2 regions of the Enterobacter roggenkampii genome follow, and region 2 is predicted to be linked to the other one. Evidence: predicted binding sites of a transcription regulator. Region 2 holds the regulator's gene; the other holds the start of a gene.
The links. Region 2 encodes PurR, which represses purine synthesis genes. Its sites were predicted from a motif close to CANGCAAACGTTTGCNTG; they were not measured.
Positions count from the first base shown of each region.

Region 1: BFV67_RS04570 (nucleoside-specific channel-forming protein Tsx) is a predicted target of PurR. The motif match lies at 2,529-2,546, and genes of this name have one in related genera.

Region 1 is NZ_CP017184.1:993,848-1,001,825, forward strand. It holds gene secF (protein translocase subunit SecF) at 1-216, shown strand, start outside; gene BFV67_RS04560 (VOC family protein) at 358-723, shown strand; gene BFV67_RS04565 (helix-turn-helix transcriptional regulator) at 738-1,418, shown strand; gene BFV67_RS04570 (nucleoside-specific channel-forming protein Tsx) at 1,506-2,390, opposite strand; gene BFV67_RS04575 (SadB/YajI family lipoprotein) at 2,661-3,200, opposite strand; gene nrdR (transcriptional regulator NrdR) at 3,353-3,802, shown strand; gene ribD (bifunctional diaminohydroxyphosphoribosylaminopyrimidine deaminase/5-amino-6-(5-phosphoribosylamino)uracil reductase RibD) at 3,807-4,910, shown strand; gene ribH (6,7-dimethyl-8-ribityllumazine synthase) at 4,998-5,468, shown strand; gene nusB (transcription antitermination factor NusB) at 5,490-5,909, shown strand; gene thiL (thiamine-phosphate kinase) at 5,987-6,958, shown strand; gene BFV67_RS04605 (aldo/keto reductase) at 7,020-7,978, opposite strand, start outside.
Region 2 is NZ_CP017184.1:1,923,264-1,931,241, reverse strand. It holds gene BFV67_RS09050 (C40 family peptidase) at 1-311, shown strand, start outside; gene sodB (superoxide dismutase [Fe]) at 434-1,015, shown strand; gene BFV67_RS09040 (MFS transporter) at 1,054-2,220, opposite strand; gene cydH (cytochrome bd-I oxidase subunit CydH) at 2,383-2,472, opposite strand; gene purR (HTH-type transcriptional repressor PurR) at 2,770-3,795, shown strand; gene punR (DNA-binding transcriptional activator PunR) at 3,813-4,724, opposite strand; gene punC (purine nucleoside transporter PunC) at 4,839-6,038, shown strand; gene cfa (cyclopropane fatty acyl phospholipid synthase) at 6,337-7,485, shown strand; gene BFV67_RS09010 (riboflavin synthase) at 7,517-7,978, opposite strand, start outside.

The DNA.
Region 1 (7,978 bases), 930 kb from region 2:
GGTACCACCCTGATGGTGATCCTGATGCTGTTCCTGTTCGGTGGTCCGGTTCTGGAAGGCTTTTCGCTGACCATGTTGATTGGTGTCACCATCGGTACGGCGTCGTCTATCTACGTTGCGTCCGCCCTGGCGCTGAAACTCGGCATGAAGCGTGAGCACCTGCTCCAGCAGAAAGTCGAAAAAGAAGGCGCGGATCAGCCGTCCATTCTGCCGTAAGGCGACGTTTACTGCGTATCAAAATCCCGGTCGGTTGACCGGGATTTTTTTTATCTGCTCCTGACAAACACTCCTGACAGTATGCTGTCAGGAGCCCTGTCGTAGACTCCTTCTGAACCCAAACAACAGGCAGGAGGATGTATGAAAAGCGTCATTAACTGGTTTGAAATTCCGGTCTCGGATATGGATCGCGCCATCAAATTTTATGAGCCGGTGATGCAGCTTGCGCTGCGTCGCGAGAAAATGGACTGTGCGGAGCTGGCCGTTTTTCCGCATGAGGATCCCGCCACCGGAGGCGCCCTGGCAAAATTTGACGGCGTTACACCGTCTTTGCAGGGCGCTATTATTTACCTGCATACTGACAATCTGGCGGCAACGCTCGATCGCATCGCCTCTGCGGGCGGCGAGTGCGTGTTTGGCCCGCTGGAACTGCCGCATGGCATTGGCACTATCGCCTTGTTTACCGACAGCGAGGGTAACCGCGTCGGCCTCCATCAACCTGCCTGAGAGCGAACTAAGAAATGACCCGACGCGCTGACCGTTTGTTTCAGATTGTGCAGATCCTGCGGGGCAGGCGTCTGACAACGGCAGCGCATCTGGCGGACCGGCTTGGCGTGTCCGAGCGCACGGTCTACCGCGATATCCGCGACCTGTCGCTTTCCGGCGTGCCGGTGGAAGGTGAGGCGGGGAGCGGATATCGGCTTATGTCGGGCTTTGACCTGCCGCCGCTGATGCTGACAAATAAGGAGTCCGAGGCGCTGATCGTTGCGATTCGCCTGCTCAAAACCTGGGGAGGGGAATCGCTGTCGCGCGAGCTGGAGTCGGCTCAGGAAAAGGTGCTGGCGATTCTGCCCGAGGAGAGTCGTCGAAAGGCGGAGCAGACGCGGATCTACGCCCCGGATTTTTGCATGCAAAGCCACTCCCGCAGCGATTTTGACAGGATCCATCAGGCAATTTCCGCTCAGCAGGTGCTGGCGCTGCATTACCGTGATGAAGCAGGACAGCTGTCTAATCGTGAGGTTCAGCCGCTGGGGCTGTTCTTCTGGGGAGAGCGCTGGCTGCTGGCGGCGTGGTGTGAACGGCGCGATGACTATCGCTGTTTCCGGCTCGACAGATGCCTCAATATTGTGGCTACGGAAAGGCGGTTTAGCGAAAGTGCGGACAGGTCTTTGGCGGATTTTTTGCGCAAGGTGAGGCAGTAAAAAGCCGGGTGGCGGCTACGCCTTACCCGGCTACATTTGGCTCGTAGGCCCGGTTTGCGTAGCGCCACCGGGCGAAACCCGCACTGATTAGAAGTTGTAACCTACAACCAGGTAACCACCCCAACCGGTAGATCGGACGCTGAAGTCGCCGTTGCCGAAGTTCAGGCTGGCGTCGTCGTTCCACTGACCACCGTTGTGCCAGTAACGTGCCACAACAGAGTAGTGCCAGTGATCGTAGTTCAGCGCCAGAATGTGGCTGGAGGCGATGGAGTTATTGGTACGCGCTTTCTTACCGTTCAGGTCACGGAAATCGTTGTCACCCAGGTCTGAGCCCCAGTCAAAGTTGGTGAAGCCGATATAGCTCAGGTTACCGCCCCACAGTTGGGTAATTGGCACAAAGTATTTCACTTTGAAACGGTAGCCATCCCACTCGTTTTCGTTCGCGGCACCGTAGTTCTGCCACTGATACTTAGCGTACACGTTCAGAGACAGGCTCATTGGCAGACCGGTGTCGATGTCCGTACCCAGACCCATGTACCAGGTGCTTTGTTCCTGAGAATCGTTGCGGCCCATGTCGTAAATGTAGTTATTCGCGAAGTACCACTCTTTGAACGGCCCGAAGCTTAGGTCGGTGCCGGTCAGCTTATCGATAGAGAAGCGTGGTTCGATTTCCATAAACAGCGGAGAGCCGTTGTTCCAGATACCTTTCGCATCGGTGTTACCACCAAAGAATACTGGCAGATCGACGTAGCCGTAGAAATCAAACCAGTCTTTCTTGGCGAACGCTTCATATTCCAGGTAGGTATCGTTACGAATCTGAGGTCCGAAACGCGTGTGGTAGCTGCCGACCACGTTAACGCTCTGGTGCCACCAGTCGGAGAGGTATTGTGGTTTGTCGTTTTCCGCTGCGTTAACAGTGAAAGAAGAGGACAGTGCCAGCACGGCGCCAGCTGCGAGTAATGTTTTTTTCATAATCATGCCACTGATTGAAATTCCCTTCCGGGAGTGAAAAATGCGCGAATTGCGTTTCTAAATATTTCGTGTTTCTGCGGTGCCTATTATAGGAATCCCTGCTCACAAAAATATGTGTTGTTTCACATATCTCTCATACACGTAATCGATTGCGTTCACGTTTGCGTACTTTAAACGGCCGGGATTGTAGCGGCAATCATTTATGTTGCCAATCCATACGAAATGTAAATGTTAGCGGAGTGACATTTCACTCCGCTAAAAAAGAGAGGATTACTGCGCGGCGGGTTGAATGTCGTGAATGCGGATAAAGCCTAACTGTTCCGGCGTAAGGCCACTTAACTGAAGCGGAATATCCACATCACTGGGTGCTAAAACACTGGCCGGGGCGGTGAAGAGCTGATTCTTCACGTTCACCTCCTGGTAGTTCTCCGTGGTGCCCTGGATCTGGCCCCACTCGACGGTGCCGCTGAAGGCCGGAAGCGGATCGTTGGACTCTCCCTTGATGCGTAATGTTGCGCGAGTACCATCGGCATTCGCCGCCACATTCACCAGAGACATTTTTAGCGTGCCAATCTGGCTGTTCAGCAGGGCAGGCGTATTCGCCCCCGGCAGCAGGTACACCCCGCTGGTAGATTTCGCGTTCAGCGCATTTTGCTGGGTGATCTTCACCGTTTCTTTGTTTAGCTTGTCCATCGCCGTATTGAGCGTATTGACGCTCTGTTTCATCTGACGGACTTCGGTTTGCTGTGCACAGGCGCTAAGGGTGAAGAGGCTCCCCACCAGCAATATTTTCAGGTAACGTCTTGTCATTGCGTTTATTTCCTTGAAATAACGGATCGTCCTAATGGTAGCCAGCATCATTGTGTCAGACATAGATCCTTTTTCTCAAAAAGCTCTTCCTTTGTTGTCAGGCCAGTTCAGGGTAAAATGAAAATCAGTTAACCAGATAACAGGGATACCGTATGCATTGCCCATTCTGCTCCGCTGTGGATACCAAAGTCATCGACTCTCGCCTTGTGGGCGAAGGGTCTTCAGTGCGCCGTCGTCGGCAGTGTCTGGTGTGTAACGAGCGTTTCACGACCTTTGAGGTGGCAGAGCTGGTCATGCCGCGCGTGGTTAAAAGTAACGACGTACGTGAGCCGTTTAACGAAGAGAAACTGCGCAGCGGAATGCTGAAGGCCCTTGAAAAGCGTCCCGTCAGCGCGGACGACGTGGAGATGGCGTTAAACCACATAAAATCTTACCTTCGTGGTTTGGGTGAGCGTGAAGTGCCCAGCAAGATGATTGGCAACCTGGTAATGGAGCAGCTGAAAAAGCTCGATAAGGTCGCCTATATCCGCTTCGCCTCGGTCTACCGCAGCTTCGAAGATATCAAAGAGTTTGGCGAAGAGATCGCCCGCTTACAGGATTAAGCTCATGCACGATGAGATGTACATGGCGCGAGCCATGAAGCTGGCGCAGCGCGGTCGTTTTACGACCCATCCCAACCCGAACGTCGGGTGCGTTATCGTTAAAGATGGCGAGATCGTGGGGGAGGGCTTTCACTATCGTGCAGGCGAGCCGCATGCTGAGGTTCATGCCCTGCGCATGGCCGGCGAGAAGGCGCGCGGTGCGACGGCCTACGTTACGCTGGAGCCCTGCAGCCATCACGGGCGTACGCCACCGTGCTGCGACGCGCTGATTGCCGCGGGGGTGTCGCGCGTGGTTGCATCGATGCAGGACCCGAATCCGCAGGTGGCCGGACGAGGTCTGTATCGTCTGCAGCAGGAAGGCATTGACGTCAGCCATGGCCTGATGATGCAGGACGCGGAAGCGCTCAACAAAGGTTTCCTGAAGCGCATGCGTACCGGGTTCCCGTATATCCAGCTTAAGCTGGGTGCCTCGCTGGACGGTCGTACGGCGATGGCAAACGGCGAGAGCCAGTGGATCACGTCGCCGCAGGCAAGGCGCGATGTGCAACGTCTGCGTGCGCAAAGCCATGCTATTCTCACCAGCAGTGAAACCGTTCTGGCTGACGATCCGGCCATGACCGTGCGCTGGGACGAGCTGAATGCCGATACCCAGGCTCTGTATCCGCAGGAGAACCTGCGTCAGCCGCTGCGTATTGTCATTGATAGCCAGAACCGCGTGACGCCGGAGCACCGCATCGTCCAGCAGCCAGGGGAAACCTGGATTGCGCGCACCAAAGAAGATACGCGCGCATGGCCGGAAGGCGTACGCAGCATCATAGTGCCGGAGAATAACGGGCATCTGGATCTGGTGGTGCTGATGATGCTGCTCGGCAAGCAGCAGGTGAACAGCATCTGGGTCGAAGCGGGCCCGACGCTTGCCGGCGCGCTGCTTCAGGCGGGGCTGGTGGATGAGCTTCTCGTCTACGTTGCGCCTAAACTGTTGGGCAGTGACGCGCGCGGCCTGTTTGTGCTGCCCGGCCTTGAAAAACTGGCCGATGCACCACAACTCAAATTTAGCGAGATTCGTCCGGTAGGTCCGGATGTCTGCCTCCACTTAACGACAGCGTAATTGCTCCCGAAATAGGGAAGCAGTGCGCAAAGTATTATGATAAAATCCGCCCCCCTGCGGGGCCAAATGAACCCGTAAAGGAAGAGTATGAACATTATTGAAGCTGCTGTAGCTACCCCGGACGCTCGCGTCGCCATCACCATTGCGCGTTTCAACAACTTCATCAACGATAGCCTGCTGGAAGGTGCGGTTGACGCCCTGAAACGTATCGGCCAGGTTAAAGATGACAACATTACCGTTGTTTGGGTTCCAGGCGCTTACGAACTGCCACTGGCGGCGGGCGCGCTGGCGAAAACCGGTAAATATGACGCGGTGATTGCGCTGGGTACCGTTATTCGTGGCGGCACTGCGCACTTCGAATACGTTGCGGGCGGTGCAAGCAACGGTCTGGCACACGTTGCGCAGGATGCTGAAATTCCTGTCGCGTTCGGCGTGCTGACCACCGAAAGTATTGAACAAGCCATCGAACGTGCTGGCACCAAAGCCGGTAACAAAGGTGCAGAAGCTGCACTGACCGCGCTTGAAATGATCAATGTATTGAAAGCCATCAAGGCCTGATTTTTTTGTAAGGGGAATTCCGTGAAACCTGCTGCTCGTCGCCGCGCCCGTGAATGTGCCGTCCAGGCACTTTACTCCTGGCAGTTGTCCCAGAACGACATCGCTGATGTTGAATACCAGTTCCTGTCAGAACAGGACGTGAAAGACGTTGACGTTCTGTACTTCCGTGAACTGCTGTCGGGAGTGGCGACTAATAGCGCGTATCTCGATGGTCTGATGAAACCTTACCTGTCCCGTCTGCTCGAAGAGCTGGGTCAGGTAGAAAAAGCAGTGTTGCGCATTGCGCTGTTTGAGCTGTCTAAACGTGATGATGTGCCGTATAAAGTGGCCATCAACGAAGCGATCGAACTGGCGAAAACCTTCGGCGCTGAAGACAGCCACAAGTTTGTAAACGGCGTACTTGATAAAGCAGCACCTGCGATCCGTCCCCACAAAAAGTGATCCGCAAACCGGAGTTCTGCATTGCCTGACGGGCAGTGCGGCTCCGGTTTTTTCTTTTATTTGCTGAGGCATAACGTATGGCATGCGGCGAATTCTCCCTGATTGCCCGTTATTTCGACCGTGTCAGAACCTCTCGTCTTGATGTTGAAACCGGCATCGGCGATGACTGTGCACTTCTCAATATTCCCGAAAAACAGACGCTGGCAATCAGCACCGACACCTTAGTGTGCGGACGTCATTTTTTACCGGATATCGATCCTGCCGATCTGGCGTATAAGGCACTGGCGGTTAACGTCAGCGATCTGGCGGCGATGGGGGCCGATCCCGCGTGGTTAACCCTGGCGCTGACGCTGCCTGAGGTAGACGAAGCCTGGCTTGAAGCTTTCAGCGATGCGCTGTTTGAGCAGCTTAACTACTACGATATGCAGCTGATTGGCGGTGATACCACTGCCGGGCCGCTGTCGATGACGCTGGCGATCCATGGCTATGTACCGCTTGGTCGCGCGCTGAAGCGTTCGGGTGCAAAACCCGGTGACTGGATCTACGTGACCGGTACACCGGGCGACAGCGCCGCGGGCCTGGCGATTCTTCAGGATCGCTTAACCGTGAAGAACGCTGACGATGCGGCGTATCTGGTGAAACGCCATCTGCGCCCGACGCCGCGTATTCTGCACGGTCAGGCGCTGCGCGAGCGGGCAAGCTCGGCTATCGATCTCTCTGACGGGCTGATCTCAGATCTTGGCCATATTCTGAAGGCGAGCGGTGTCGGCGCGCGCGTTGACCTGGATCTGTTCCCGCTGTCAGAGGAACTGCTTCGTCATGTCGAACCTGAGCAGGCGCTGCGCTGGGCGCTGTCCGGTGGTGAAGATTATGAACTGTGCTTTACCGTTCCGGAGCTGAACCGTGGAACGCTCGACGTGGCGTTAGCGCATCTTGGCGCGAAATTCACCTGTATCGGGCAGATCATGCCGGAGAGTGAAGGGCTGAAGTTTGTGAAAGACGGTGCGCCGGTTACGCTGGACTGGAAAGGGTACGATCACTTCGCGTGAGTTTGTACGCTCTGTATTGCCGGGTGGCGGCTCCGCCTTACCCGGCCTACAAAAGAGGGGCTTATTTAAACCCCACCACCGGATGCTGCTGATACGGCGTCTCCAGCTCGGCAACCTGTTCGGGCGTCAGCGTGATATCCACCGCGTTTAACAGTTCGTCCAACTGCTCTTCCCGGGACGTGCCGATAATGGGAGCCGCGACGCCGCGTTTACCCAGCAGCCATGCCAGCGCTACCTGGGCGCGGGTTGCGCCGGTATCGTCGGCAATCCCGGCCAGGCGTTCGGCAATCAGCGCATCGCTGGCTTCTGTTCCGCCGTACAGATTTTTCCCCACCTCATCGGATACCAGCCGGGCCGTGGTTTCCCCCCACGGACGGGTCAGACGTCCGCGCGCCAGCGGGCTCCAGGGGATGACCGCCACGCCCTCCTGATGGCACAGCGGCAACATCTCACGCTCTTCTTCACGATAGATCAGATTGTAGTGATCCTGCATGGTGACAAAGCGCGCCCAGCCGTGCTGCGCCTGCAGATCCAGCGCCTGAGCGAACTGCGACGCGTGCATCGATGATGCGCCGATGTAGCGTGCTTTACCGGCTTTGACGACGTCGTTGAGCGCCTCAAGCGTCTCCTCGATCGGTGTGTTGTAATCCCAGCGGTGAATTTGCAGCAGGTCGACGTAATCCATGTTCAGGCGCCTGAGGCTGTCGTCAATGGAACGCAGGATCTGCGCGCGAGAAAGGCCCTGCGGCAGGTCCCCCACCGGGTAGTACACCTTGGTGGCAACGACGATGTCATCCCGACGGGCAAAATCGCGCAGGGCGCGGCCGACAATCTCCTCGCTGCTGCCGTCGGAGTAGCTATTGGCGGTGTCAAAGAAGTTAATGCCGCCCTCGATGGCGCGTTTGATGATCGGACGGCTGCTCTCTTCCGGCAGCGTCCAGGCGTGGTTCCCCCGATCGGGCTCGCCAAAGGTCATGCATCCCAGACAAAGTCGGGAAACCTTAAGGTCCGTTTTTCCTA
Region 2 (7,978 bases):
GCAGCGGCCTCGTCTATTACGCCTATAAAGATCTGGTCAAGTTCCGCATTCCGCGCACCGCCAACGAGATGTACCACCTGCGCGACGCGTCCCCGGTCAACCGAGGAGAGCTGGAGAACGGCGATCTGGTCTTCTTCCGCACGCAGGGCCGCGGGACAGCTGACCACGTTGGCGTCTATGTCGGCAACGGAAAATTCATCCAGTCACCGCGTAGCGGCCAGGATATTCAGATCACCTCGCTCAGTGAAGACTACTGGGTACGCCATTACGTCGGCGCACGCCGCGTGATGACGCCGAAAACCATTCGCTAACCCCTGCCCTGCCACACCCGTGGCAGGGTAAGTTCCTCTTTTGCATACCCTTTCAATTTGCTATCCTGTCCTTGTTGTCTGTGTGGTTATTGACAACACAAAATACAATAAGGAGAGAAGCAATGTCGTTCGAATTACCTGCACTACCGTATGCAAAAGACGCCCTGGCCCCGCACATTTCTGCGGAAACCCTGGAATATCACTACGGCAAGCATCACCAGACGTACGTCACCAACCTGAACAACCTGATCAAGGGCACCGATTTTGAAGGCAAAACGCTGGAAGAGATCGTGCGCAGTTCTGAGGGTGGCGTATTCAACAACGCCGCTCAGGTGTGGAACCACACCTTCTACTGGCACTGCCTGGCGCCAAACGCCGGTGGCGAACCTGTCGGTGAACTGGCTACCGCCATCAACGCCGCCTTTGGCAGCTTCGCGGAATTCAAAGCGAAGTTCACCGATGCCGCCATCAAGAACTTCGGTTCAGGCTGGACGTGGCTGGTCAAAGAGGCGGATGGCAAACTGGCTATCGTGTCTACCTCTAACGCGGGCACCCCGCTGACCACCAGCGCGAAGCCGCTGATGACCGTGGACGTATGGGAACACGCTTACTACATCGATTACCGCAACGCGCGCCCTAACTACCTGGAGCACTTCTGGGCACTGGTTAACTGGGACTTTGTGGCGAAGAACTTCGCCGCGTAAGAGACACGCAGAAGGGCTCGCCCTTCTGCGTTTTTGGTTTATTCCGCAGCGCAGGCTGCTTCTGGCTGTTTACGACCCGACATCATCACCAGCAGCAGACCGAGCGCGGCAATAATCGCCCCCATCACCGGCACAAAACTGTACCCCAGCCCACCGGAAATCACGGCCCCACCGGCCGCCGCACCGAGCGCATTGCCCAGGTTAAAGGCGCCAATATTAACCGAGGATGAGAGGCCCGGCGCTTCATGCGCGACACGCATCACGCGCATCTGCAGCGGTGGCACCACCGCGAACGTTGCAGCCCCCCAGACGACCATTGCGATCGCGGCACCAAACTCGTTGCGCGCCAGCCACGGAATGGCGATCATGATAACAATCAGCAGGGTTAAGAAGCCCTTCAGCGTTCCGCTCACGGAACGGTCGGCAAATTTCCCGCCGAGATAGTTGCCAATCGAGAAGCCCACGCCAATCAGCACCAGCATCGCGGTAACGAAGAGAGGCGTTGCGTGGGTGATATCGTGCAACACCGGTGAAATATAGGTGTAGAGGGTAAACATCGCCCCTGCCCCCAGCACGGTGGTCAGCAGCGCGGAGAGCACCTGCGGGCGCATCAGCACCGCCAGCTCCTTACGCACTTCCGGACGTTCTCCGGCGCTGCCCTTTGGCAGGGAGAAGAACAAGGCCACCATCGCGACCACGCCCAGTCCGGCCGTCGCCAGGAAGGACATCCGCCAGCCAATGACCTCGCCCAGCCAGGTTGCCGCAGGAACGCCGCCGATGTTAGCGATGGTCAGGCCCATAAACATGGTGGCTACGGCGCTGGCCTGCTTGTGTTTCGGCACCACGCTTGCCGCCACAACCGACCCCAGCCCAAAGAACGCGCCGTGGTTAAGGCTGGTCAGAATACGCGAAAGCATCAACGTGGTGTAGTCCGGCGAAATGGCCGAAAGCACGTTGCCGAGGGTGAAAATCGCCATCAGGAAAATCAGCGCATTGCGGCGCGCGCGGTGTGAAAGAAGAAGCGTCATCAGCGGCGCCCCCACCATCACGCCAATGGCGTAGGCGCTGATTAACATGCCGGCCGCAGGGATCGAGACGTCCACGCCGCGGGCGATAACGGGCAGTAACCCCATCGGGGAAAATTCAGTGGTGCCAATCCCAAAAGCGCCAATCGCCAGGGCCAGCAGGGGAAAATTGATTTTCATGCGTCAACTCCGGATGCCGTGTCATGTGGTGACACAGAACAAAGAAGCGGAAAGCATGACATCAATCACAAAAAATGAGAAGTTAACAAAATGGCAAAAGATTTTTGCCTTAGGAGTAACAATCGGGGGAGCGGGAGGGAGAAGGCTCTCCCTCCGCGTAAATCAGTGCAGCGCGGCCGTCAGACCCGCCGCGACAATCAGAGCCAGCACAACCACGGTGGTGAACAGCGAAAACTTCAGATCGGAACTCATCAATTTTTCTCCTTTTAATCCCCCCACGAAAAGTGAGCCTGCTCATTTTTGCATAATTTACGTCAAAAATCTTCCTGGATTTAGGCTGATAAACACTTTACCTCTTCCCCTTTTCATCAAGATAGGACAAAATTCCACGCTAAATTTATTAGCGTACCGGCCATTGACCCCCTCCTGACGTCCCGTGTCGTTTTCCCGGCGTGCCGCAATTCAAGATTGCGTGATAAGGGTGAGAGAAGGCAAACGTTTACCTTCAAGTTTTTCAGGAGTTTAGGATATGGTCTGGAGTGACATTTAATGGCAACAATTAAAGACGTAGCAAAACGCGCAAACGTTTCCACTACAACCGTATCACATGTAATTAACAAAACCCGCTTCGTGGCGGAAGAGACGCGCAACGCCGTCTGGGCAGCGATCAAAGAGCTGCACTATTCGCCAAGTGCGGTTGCGCGCAGCCTCAAGGTTAATCACACCAAATCCATTGGATTGCTGGCGACCAGCAGTGAAGCGGCCTATTTTGCCGAGATCATTGAAGCGGTAGAGAAGAACTGCTTCCAGAAAGGCTATACCCTGATTCTGGGCAACGCGTGGAACAGCATAGAAAAACAGCGCGCCTACCTGTCGATGATGGCGCAAAAGCGCGTCGATGGCCTGCTGGTCATGTGTTCCGAGTACCCGGAATCCGTGCTGTCGATGCTGGAAGAGTATCGCCATATCCCCATGGTGGTCATGGACTGGGGTGAAGCGCGCGCGGACTTCACCGACTCCGTCATCGACAACGCCTTCGAAGGCGGTTACATGGCGGGTCGTTACCTGATCGAACGCGGTCACCGCGAGATTGGCGTGATCCCCGGTCCTCTGGAGCGTAACACCGGCGCGGGCCGTCTGGCCGGTTTTATGAAAGCGATGGAAGAAGCGCTCATCACCGTGCCGGAAAACTGGATCGTGCAGGGCGACTTTGAGCCGGAATCAGGCTACCGCGCGATGCAGCAGATCGTTTCCCAGCAGCACCGCCCGACCGCCGTTTTCTGCGGCGGTGACATCATGGCCATGGGCGCACTCTGCGCCGCCGATGAGCTGGGTCTGCGCGTACCGCAGGATATTTCCGTGATCGGGTATGACAACGTGCGTAACGCGCGCTTCTTCACCCCGGCGCTGACAACCATTCACCAGCCAAAAGATTCGCTGGGCGAAACGGCCTTCAATATGCTGTTGGACAGGATCGTCAACAAGCGCGAAGAGTCGCAGTCCATTGAAGTTCACCCGCGCCTGATTGAACGCCGTTCCGTTGCGGACGGTCCGTTCCGCGACTACCGTCGTTAATCCCTTTACGGGGCCAGCTACGCTGGCTCCCGTAACCATTCCCGGTTTAGGGTTTCGCTGTCTCCCAGATAATCCAGCAGCCAGGCCATGGCGGGCGAGACATCATTTTGTTGCCAGGTCAGGCAGCAGGCCGCGTCCGGGAACGGATTCTCCAGCGTCAGTTCAACCCATTCTCCGGTATCGATGCGCGGACGCGCAAAATGAGCGGGCACCATCGCGACGCACAGCCCGGCGCTGAGGCACGTCGCCGATGATTCCCAGTCAGGAGCCACCACCCGCCGCTGGTTATCCAGAAGCCAGGTGATACGCTTGGGCAATGAACGCGACGTATCCTCCAGCACCAGAGACGGCCAGTTGCGCAGCGTATCGTCGCTCAGCGGACCTTCCATCGCTGCCAGAGGATGATCGCTGGCCACCACGCATTTCCAGCTCAGCATCCCCATGTCGCGAAAGGCGTAACGTCCCCCGACCGGGATCGCCTGCGTCGCGCCAATCGCCATCTCCGCCCTGCCGTCCGCCAGCGCATCCCAGACGCCGTTGAACACCTCCTGCGAGACCCGTAGCTCGACGTCAGAGAAATGACGATAGAAATCCACGATCATTTGTCGGGTGCGTTCCGGCTTCACGATGTTATCTACCGCGATGGCGAGATGCCCCCGCCAGCCGTTGGCGATCTGCTGACACTGTTCGCGGGTGATCTGCATTTTTTTGATAACAGAACGCCCTTCTTTCAAAAACCATGCACCGGCGGGCGTTAATTCCACGTCGCGATGCCGCCGTTCAAACAGCGGAACCGCCAGCCACTCCTCAAGCTGACGCACCGTGTAGCTGATGGCCGAAGGGACGCGGTGCAACTCCTGCGCTGCACCGCTAAAGCTGCCGTTACGCGCAACAGCATCGACCACTTCAAGAGAATAATCTGACCACATTTTCTGCCTGCAAAAAATTTGAATGCACCCGCCAAATATTAGCGTTTCACAAGCCGCTTTGCACTCCCTACACTCTGCGCCAACGTATACCTGCCTCCTCAGGAGAATAAAAGAATGCAACCCAGGAAAGGATTTTTAGTCTGGCTCGGCGGCTTAAGCGTGCTGGGCTTTTTGGCCACCGACATGTACCTGCCCGCGTTTGCCGCAATGCAGGAAGACCTGCAAACCCCTGCGGCGGCCATCAGCGCCAGCCTGAGCCTGTTCCTTGCCGGTTTTGCTTTCGCACAGCTGCTCTGGGGACCGCTCTCAGATCGCTTCGGCCGTAAACCGGTGCTGCTGCTGGGTCTGGCCATTTTTGCCGTGGGCTGCCTGGGGATGCTGTGGGTGCGCGATGCTACCTGGCTGCTGGTGCTGCGCTTCGTTCAGGCCGTGGGCGTCTGTGCTGCGGCGGTGACCTGGCAGGCGCTGGTGACCGACTACTATCCGGCTAACCGCACAAACCGTATTTTCGCCACCATTATGCCGCTGGTGGGTCTTTCCCCTGCCCTGGCTCCGCTGCTGGGCAGCTGGATCCTCGCGCACTTTGACTGGCAGGCCATTTTTGCCACGCTGTTTGCCATCACGCTGGTGCTGATGCTGCCGGTGTTTGCCCTTAAGCCCGCGCATAAAAAAGAGGCGCATGCCGACGCGACGCCGATTACCTTCACCTCCCTGCTGAGCGCCAAAGCGTATCGCGGGAATGTCCTGATTTATGCCGCCTGTTCGGCCAGCTTCTTCGCGTGGCTCACCGGCTCGCCGTTTATTCTGCACGATATGGGCTACAGCCCGGCGGCCATCGGGCTGAGCTATGTTCCGCAGACCATCGCGTTCCTGGTGGGCGGGTACGGCTGCCGCGCGGCGCTGCAAAAATGGGAAGGTCAGCAGATGCTGCCTTGGCTGCTGGTGCTCTATGCGCTGAGCGTCATCGGTACCTGGGCCGTCGGGTTTATTCCGGGCGCGGGCCTGGCTGAAATTTTGATCCCCTTCTGCGTGATGGCCGTGGCGAACGGAGCGATCTACCCGATCGTGGTGGCACAGGCGTTACGTCCGTTCCCGCAGGCGACAGGCCGCGCCGCCGCGCTGCAAAATACCCTGCAGCTGGGTCTGTGCTTCCTCGCAAGTCTGGTGGTCTCCGCGCTGATTGCCACGCCGCTGTTGACCACCACCAGCGTGATGCTGTTCACCGTAGCGCTGGCGGTATTGGGTTTCCGCATGCAGGCGTCCGCGCAGCGCGAGCAGGATAACGGCGCGCAGGTGGAAACTTCGCATGCCTGATTGCGCCAGAAATCATGTTACATTTCAGTGATTAGGTTGCTAACAATTTTCTATTGAATCACCAAATTTTGAGGCCTATACTAAATTTGGTTCGATTAAATACGATAAATATTAAGTGTTAACGGGAGCCGGAGTGCTCCCGTTTTACCATGGAAGGCATTTCGGCAAGGGTTATCTCCCTTCCTCTGTTCTACGTCGGATACTAGCCTCGCGGTATTTACCGTGAGATTTCTCACAAACCAAAAAAAGCGTCTACGCTGTTTGAAGGTTCTGATCACATCAGGGTGATGGAGAAGCTATGAGTTCATCGTGTATAGAAGAAGTCAGCGTTCCGGACGACAACTGGTCCCGGATCGTCAGTGAACTGTTAGGTCGAGCAGGCATCACTATCAACGGATCTTCGCCATCCGATCCCCAGGTTAAGCATCCCGACTTTTTTAAACGCGTGTTGCGGGAAGGATCGTTAGGCCTGGGAGAAAGCTATATGGACGGCTGGTGGGAGTGCGAACGTCTGGATATCTTTTTTGCCAGCGTGTTGCGCGCCGGTCTGGAAAATCAACTCCCCCGCAATCTGAAAGACACCCTGCGTGTCGCCTCTGCCCGACTGTTTAACTTGCAAAGTAAAAAACGCGCATGGATCGTCGGCAAAGAACATTACGATCTCGGCAACGACCTGTTCAGCCGCATGCTGGACCCTTTCATGCAATACTCCTGCGCCTACTGGAAAGACGCGTCGACGCTTGAGGAAGCACAGCAGGCCAAGCTGCGCCTGATCAGCGAGAAGCTGCAGCTACAGCCCGGCATGCGCGTTCTGGATATCGGCTGCGGCTGGGGCGGGCTGGCGTATTTTATGGCGAAGCACTACGGCGTCAGCGTGGTCGGCGTGACGATCTCAGCGGAACAGCAAAAAATGGCGCGGGAGCGCTGTCAGGGTCTTAATGTGGATATCCGGCTGCAGGACTACCGTGACTTGAACGAGCAATTCGACCGGATCGTTTCCGTCGGCATGTTCGAGCACGTGGGGCCAAAAAACTACGATACCTACTTTGAGGTGGTGGATCGTAATTTGAAACCGGACGGCCTCTTCCTGCTGCACACCATCGGCTCTAAGCGGACCGACAACAACGTTGACCCGTGGATCAATAAATACATCTTTCCGAATGGTTGTTTACCGTCCGTTCGCCAGATTGCCAACGCCAGTGAATCCCATTTCGTGATGGAAGACTGGCATAACTTTGGCGCGGACTACGACACCACCTTAATGGCGTGGCATGAACGTTTCCAGAAAGCCTGGCCCGAGATTGCGGACAACTATTCAGAACGATTTAAACGGATGTTTAGCTATTATCTGAATGCCTGCGCGGGGGCGTTTCGCGCACGGGATATTCAGCTCTGGCAGGTGGTATTCAGCCGGGGGATTGAACACGGACTGCGTGTCGCACGCTAAAAAAATAACCCCGGATAGCCGGGGTTATTTTTTATTCTTCTTCTGCGGTCTTTATTATTGCGGCTTCTTTTGCTGCCAGCACGCGCTCCACCGTATCGACCACAGCCTGGGTTTGCGGATCGATTTCGATATTCACGCGATGCCCCAATTTTTTCGCGCCCAGCGTGGTGCGCTGCAGCGTTTCAGGAATTAAATGCACGCAAAAACGCGTTGGCGTCACTTCACCCACCGTCAGGCTAATCCCGTCAATGCCAATAAATCCTTTATAGAGGATGTATTTCATTAATGACGGGTCCTGCATTTTAAACCAGATTTGACGGTTATTTTCCGAGGTCACGATTTTCGCCACTTCGGCAGTGGTCATGATGTGCCCCGACATCAGGTGACCGCCAATCTCATCGCTGAACTTCGCCGCGCGCTCAACGTTGACGGTATCGCCTACTACCAGCTCGCCCAGGTTAGTGATCCGCAGCGTCTCTTTCATTAAATCAAA